Herpetosiphon gulosus: one gene and its partner. The protein of the gene in region 2 interacts with the protein of the main gene of each other region in a pairwise test. Links are inferred from orthologs where the notes say so. Each region holds a gene or a part of one and is shown on either strand. Other genes may lie near its edges. The genes, in order: yhbY and rho.

The links.
Region 1: the proteins of rho (region 2) and yhbY interact in binary tests that used the Escherichia coli proteins (3 or more experiments, as listed by UniProt). The link is inferred for Herpetosiphon gulosus from one-to-one orthologs.

What each region holds. Positions count from the first base shown.
Region 1 is NZ_BAABRU010000001.1:288,112-291,232, reverse strand. What follows is about bases 153-2,943. They hold yhbY (ribosome assembly RNA-binding protein YhbY), read right to left. Parts: upstream 1,804-2,943; coding sequence 1,501-1,803; downstream 153-1,500. Other genes in these bases: ABEB26_RS01285 (hypothetical protein), read left to right, coding at 2,684-2,943; ABEB26_RS01305 (DUF512 domain-containing protein), read right to left, coding at 153-1,340. Also shown: more of ABEB26_RS01305, read right to left, coding at 1-152; more of ABEB26_RS01285, read left to right, coding at 2,944-3,121.
Region 2 is NZ_BAABRU010000011.1:137,609-140,900, forward strand. Bases 41-3,002 are described here. They hold rho (transcription termination factor Rho), read right to left. Parts: upstream 2,166-3,002; coding sequence 915-2,165; downstream 41-914. Other genes in these bases: abc-f (ribosomal protection-like ABC-F family protein), read right to left, coding at 41-489; glpX (class II fructose-bisphosphatase), read right to left, coding at 2,517-3,002. In the rest of the region: more of abc-f, read right to left, coding at 1-40; more of glpX, read right to left, coding at 3,003-3,292. UniProt on the Escherichia coli protein: Facilitates transcription termination by a mechanism that involves Rho binding to the nascent RNA, activation of Rho's RNA-dependent ATPase activity, and release of the mRNA from the DNA template.

The DNA of each region.
Region 1 (3,121 bases), on a different replicon or contig from region 2:
TCAGCGACCACATCGCCGCCAGTCAGCAAGCCCGAAACTGTCACCATCTCGCCAAAAAATTGATTGACGACTGGGCATAATTCCACGGTCAGGTTTTCAATTCGACTAAGTTGTTCAGCGACTTGTTGCAACACGGGAGCGGCGAGGGTTGCACAAGCCAGCAACATGCGGGTGGGTTTATCGACAGCACTTGGCAGCGAAGGCACAATCTCGGCCCATTCATCTTGGAATTGGCGCACCAGGCCCACACCATTCTCTAATTGATCGTAGCCTTCGTACAACGAGCCATCGGGCTGTTCGCGGCCCGCCAACAGATAAAACTCATCCGAGGGATAGACCAAGACCGAGCCATGTTCGGCCATGTAATATTCTTGAAATGGTTCGCAGATGTCGATTACAGCAGCGGCTTCATCGCCACGATATGGCCGCAACTCGACTTCGGTGGCCGCCCCTAACCGCGCACAAAAGCCGAGATTTCCTTCCTTGGCCGCTTGAAACAATTCGTTGGCAACCGGCGCTTCTTCTTGCCAAATTGGCTGAGCTTCCCAGTTGCTATCAATCCATTCGGCGCTTTCGTGCACGCGGATGGCAGCTTTGATGCTTTGGGGTTTTTTGCCCTCAAAACGATAACGGGTTAGGCCAACTGGCACAATCGCGATGCTTTGAACAATTGGATACAACTGACCCAATTCATGGATGGTTTGGGCTAAGGCTGGGCCATCATTCAATTGTGGACATGCCACGACTTGGGTATGCACATCGATGCCCAAATCGCCTAAGCGCCGAATTTGCTCCAACACATCGGGAACATCGGGCTTGCCCAACAAAATTGCCCGCAAGGTACGATCAGTCGCGTGGACTGAAATATACATTGGCCCCAAGCGTTGTTCAGCAATCCGATCCCAATCTTCCTCCTTGAGATTCGTCAATGTTACAAAGTTACCATACAAAAACGACAAGCGATAGTCATCGTCCTTAAGGTAGAGTGTTTTGCGGAATCCTTTAGGCATTTGGGTCAGAAAGCAGAAGGGGCATTTATTATTGCAGGTTCGCAAGCGATCAAATAATGGCTCGACAAAATCGAGGCCAAGCATATCATCGGGGTTTTTGGTCAATTGGATGCTACGTTCTTCGCCAGCTTGGCGCACCAGCAACTCAACTTGATCTTCAGTCATGGCAAAGCGAAAATCAATCACATCGCGCATCACCCGACCGTTGACTTGCAGAATTGCGTCACCAGCTTGTAGCCCAAGTTGCGCACCAGTACTGCCTGCTGCGACTGCTTGAATAACCCCGCCATTGCCTGGTCGAATATTACTAAGATTTGGTTGATATTCCATAGCACATCACTAGTTATTGCGTTAAGCGCGGCTGCTAATCGCACAAAAGGCGCACCTTGCATTGTGCGCCTCATCCGCATTCTATCGCGTCAAATTACCAAGGGCTGTAGCCCAACATTATGTATTATAGCAGAAAGCCTTGATTGTGCTAGACGCTGATTTAGCGTGGCAACACAATCACTTGCTTATCGTCAAGCCGACTTGGACGATACAGAATCGCTACATTGCCCACCAACGCAACCAACGTAGCCTCAGTATCAGCCACCAATTGATCAGTTAATTCGCGCCGTTCTTCTTTAAATTCGCCAAACTTCACTTTGATCAATTCATGGGCATCAAGGGCGGCGGCCACAGCGGCTACCACCGTACTTGAAAGCCCTTGTTTGCCAATTTGCACCACAGGCTTGAGGTCGTGAGCCAAGCGGCGCAAATATTGGCGTTGATTACTATTTAATGTGAGCATGCTTGCCCTTTCAAGCTTCGATTACAATAAAAAACTGCTGGTTTTCACCAGCAGTCATTCGTGGAGCGGGAAACGAGACTCAAACTCGCGACCTTCTCCTTGGCAAGGAGACGCTCTATCAACTGAGCTATTCCCGCATCGCGTTATGGGGTTATTATACACAGCTTGGGGAAAATTGCAAATTTAGGCGCTATGGGCCATTGATATATCCTTGGGCTAGCCCAGCCACAGGACTAGAGCGCCTTTAATTGCTGGTGATTAAAAACAGCAACCACCATTTTATTAATGGTGGTTGCTGCAAAAAGAGCACGGGCCAGGTTTGCTGTGACACCCATAGAGGCAAGCGTACCGTTGCTATCTTTCAATCCTGGCGGAGTTGGCAAACATATGCCGCACAGGACCCGACCCATCGACCATTATAGGCTACAAGCGGCTTTAAGTCAAAAAGTGTTGATCTTTTCATCTGGCATGGTATACTGGCGATGGCCAGAAACAACTACAGCCTATGGTGTCCTAGAAGATAGCGATGTGTCAGAAAGCAGCGATGCCAAAGCAAGTGCATCGCTTTTTTATTGGATACTTAAATTTTTTTTAGGACAAAAGTCACCCTTGACACTTTTAGTGTCAGAGGCCAAAGTAGTAGACGACCATTGGTAGGTAGTCCTTTCTCTTGATATGGTTCAGCTTAAGTACTATCAAAAATTTAGTACCCACGCTTTAGAATATTCGGTTGGCACACGACCAAAGACACCGTACTATTGTAAGTAGCGCTAAGTTTTCAATTTAGGCCAGATTCTCGTTAGAATCCGATGTGGCAAAAGCTTAGCTCAGGATTTAATTTTGGTGTAGTGTGGCACCTATAGCCAGAAAGTAAGCCACCATGAAGTACCTGCGTCGATCAATTATTGCGCTCGTTCTCTATCTCGCTGCGTTTTTCAACATCGAGCGGCTGGACTTCCAGGGCGAGAATGTTATTGACCTACGTTCGTTTGTCTATGTTCTCGGTTTAGCAGCAATCATCATCACGATTATGCTGCCCTATTTTCGGCAACGTCGGCTTTTGGTGGCCCTCACCTATTGGGGTGCGATCTACGCAATTATTCGTTTAGCATTTTTCAATGATGTTTCGTTTGTTGGGGTCGATATCTACCTATCGCTGACTGAATTGGTGTTCTTATTGGTTGGAGTGCGTTTTGGTCACCAAGTTGCCATCGATCTCTACGATTTCGAGCAAGCGGTGATCAATATCACCTTACCACAAGTTAATCGCCAAATTCGCCCGCTCAACGATTCCAACGATGAAATTCAAACTGAGATG
Region 2 (3,292 bases):
CGATAGCGCTTGGACTGAGCGATCCCGTGGCAGGTGGCTTAATCCCAAGCCCCCCAACACCTGATCAATCCGATGATCAAGCTCATAGCCACCACGCAACTCAAAGCGCTCGGCCACATCGCCATATCGTTCTAAAAGATCGGCAAGTTGATCGGGGTCGGCATGGGCCATTTGGCTGCTTAATTGCTCAAGCTGTTGGCGGAGTTGGCTGAGCTGTTGTTGGCTGGCGGCCAGTAATTGCTCAATATTTAGATCGCTAGGGGTGATTAATTGCTGGGTTAAATAGCCATATTCACAGCCCTCGCCCCAGCGAATTGTACCAGTATCGGCTGGCTCTTGGCCAATAATTAAGCGCAATAAGGTCGATTTACCAACGCCATTCGCGCCGACGAGGCCAATTCGTTCGCCACGATTGAGGATTAACCCGATATCGCTGAGGATTTGATGTGGGCCATAGGCTTTGTTGAGGTTGTTGATCTGCAATAACATAGGTTCGATGATCTCCTAAATTGTTGGATGGGTTCTAAAGCTTGGTTTCCGATCATCAAACGGTTGATTTTCATTGGTAGAACTCCCTAAAACAATCAATAGTTCAAGCTTAGCATGGGTGGTAACTCCCCAACATCAGACAAAAGAACGAGCAACGTAAAATCAAAAGGCAAAATAGTAATGGCGAGGGATCAGGATTCAGGGGTTAGAATGGGCAGTGGAAATATAATGTGCATACAAAGAACATAGAACATAGAGCAAAGAACATAACATTAGAGAAGAGTCATTCGTGTAATTCGTGTAATTCGTGTAATTCGTGGCTAAACCTTAACCTTCGCACGCTTCATCCTTCATCCCTCATCCTTTAAAAAATGCTTCCCTGCCCTCAATGACTGAGAACAGGGAAACATCGCAGTTACGAAGTTTTAGAGGCTCTTGTTGAGGGTCAGCAAGAACTCATCGTTGGTACGGGTTTTGGACATCCGCGTCAGCACCAATTCAGTGCCTTCGTTTTCGCCCAACATACTGACCATACGGCGCAATGTCCAAACTTGGCGCAATTGCTCAGGCAAGAGCAACAATTCATCGCGCCGGGTTGAAGAGCGTGCAATATCGACTGCCGGATAGGTGCGGCGTTCAGCCAAGCGCCGATCCAAGTGCAATTCCATGTTGCCAGTACCCTTGAATTCTTCGTAAATCACGTCGTCCATGCGGCTACCAGTATCGACCAAACAGGTAGCGATAATTGTCAACGAGCCGCCGCCTTCGATGTTACGAGCAGCACCAAAGAAGCGTTTTGGAGGGTACAAGGCCACTGGGTCGATCCCACCAGTCAAGGTTCGGCCTGATGGCGGCATATCCAAGTTGTAAGCCCGCGCCAAACGGGTGATCGAGTCCATCAAAATCACCACATCTTGGCCGCCTTCGACCAAGCGTTTGGCTCGTTCGAGGGTCATTTCAGAAACCTTGGTATGATCTTCAACTGGCTCATCGAAGGTTGAGGCAATCACTTCGCCGCGGACTGAGCGGCGCATATCGGTGACTTCTTCAGGGCGCTCACCAATCAACAAGACCATCAGATGGGCATCTTGATAATTGGTGGTAATACCATTGGCAATCGCCTTCATCAACATCGTTTTACCAGCTTTGGGTGGCGAAACCAGCAGCCCACGCTGACCACGACCGATTGGTGCAATCAAATCAACCAAACGAGTTGAAAGAATTTGCGGCTCAGTCTCCAAAATAAAGCGTTCATTGGGAAAAATCGGGGTCAATTTTTCAAAATGGGGGCGCTTACGAGCTTGCTCAGGGTCCATACCATTAACTAATTCAACCCGCAGCAAACTATAATAGCGTTCACTTTCTTTGGGAGGACGAATCTGGCCGGAGATGCGGTCGCCAGTACGGAGGCCAAAGCGGCGAATTTGAGTTTGCGAGACATACACATCATCGGGGCCAGGCAACATGCGGTCGCTGCGTAGAAACCCGAAACCGTCAGAAACGATATCGAGAATCCCGGTGTTGAAAATATTGCCTGCTTGTTCAGTTTGAGCCTGAATTAATTTGTAAATGAGGTCTTGTTTCTTGAGGCGACTATAGCCAGAGATATCTAGCTCCCGAGCCATTTCTTGGAGGTCGCTCAACGTTTTGTTTTCTAAATCAGCAAGGTTGACCACCGTGCTATCCTCCTACGATGAATTCTTACAGCGGGCGTGCATCATCCGACCTCTTCAAAAAATCAATGGCGTTGCGTGGCGAACTAATAGCATAGTTCAGCCAATATGCCGCACAACCATGCGTTCACGGACGTGCCCACAATGGGAAGCGATCTTGTGAGGGGATGTAACTAATCAGTTGCGTTTTAAAAAGTTGGCTGCTGTTTGGAGATGTGTGAATGTGACGCTGGAAGGGGATTCCCAAATGCGTCGCACGCAGTATACCACGACTGACAAAAGCAAGCAACGCCATTTTTAATCATGACGTTGCTCGATTTTAAGCAATTTCTAAGTCAAGCAGTGACGGTATATTTAGTGCTCGGCAAACGGCAAATCTGAAATCCGCATCAATTTATCCCAACGGTGACGAGACTCGATGTAGCGCACTGTGCCAGAGGCCGAACGCATTACCAACGAGTGAGTGGTAGCACCCCACCCAAAAAATTGTACGCCCTTGAGAAAATCCCCGGTCGTAATTCCCGTCGCCGCCCAAAAAATATTGTCTCCTTGTACCAAATCGTTGGTCGTGTACACTTTGTCGAGATTCAAGCCGTTCTGACGGGCTAGGTCACGCTCACGGTCATTACGCGGCCAGAGCTTACACTGGATCTCGCCACCAGTACACTTCATGGCGCAGGCCGAAATCACCGACTCGGGTGCTCCGCCAATGCCCATGAGAATATCTGCGGGAGCCTCAAGCATGCTCGGCATGAGGCTGGCTGCAACGTCACCATGCAAAATCAGTTTAATCCGCGCTCCCATTTCACGAATCCGCGCAATAACATCGTGATGGCGAGGCCGATCAAGCACAATGACGGTTACATCTTCGACCCGTTTTTTAAGTGCTTTGGCAACGCTGCGGATGTTGTCTTCAACCGAAGCGTTGATATCGATACTGCCCTTGGCCGATTCGCCAACGGCAATTTTATCCATGTAGACGATCCCTGGTGGGTTGAATAGACTGCCACGTTCGGCTGCTGCGACGACCGCAATTGCCCCCGGCATGCCTTGGGCCAGCAAGGTTGTGCCTTCAACTGGATCAACCGCAATATCGACCCGTGGTTCGTTGCCGTTGCCGATCTGCTCGC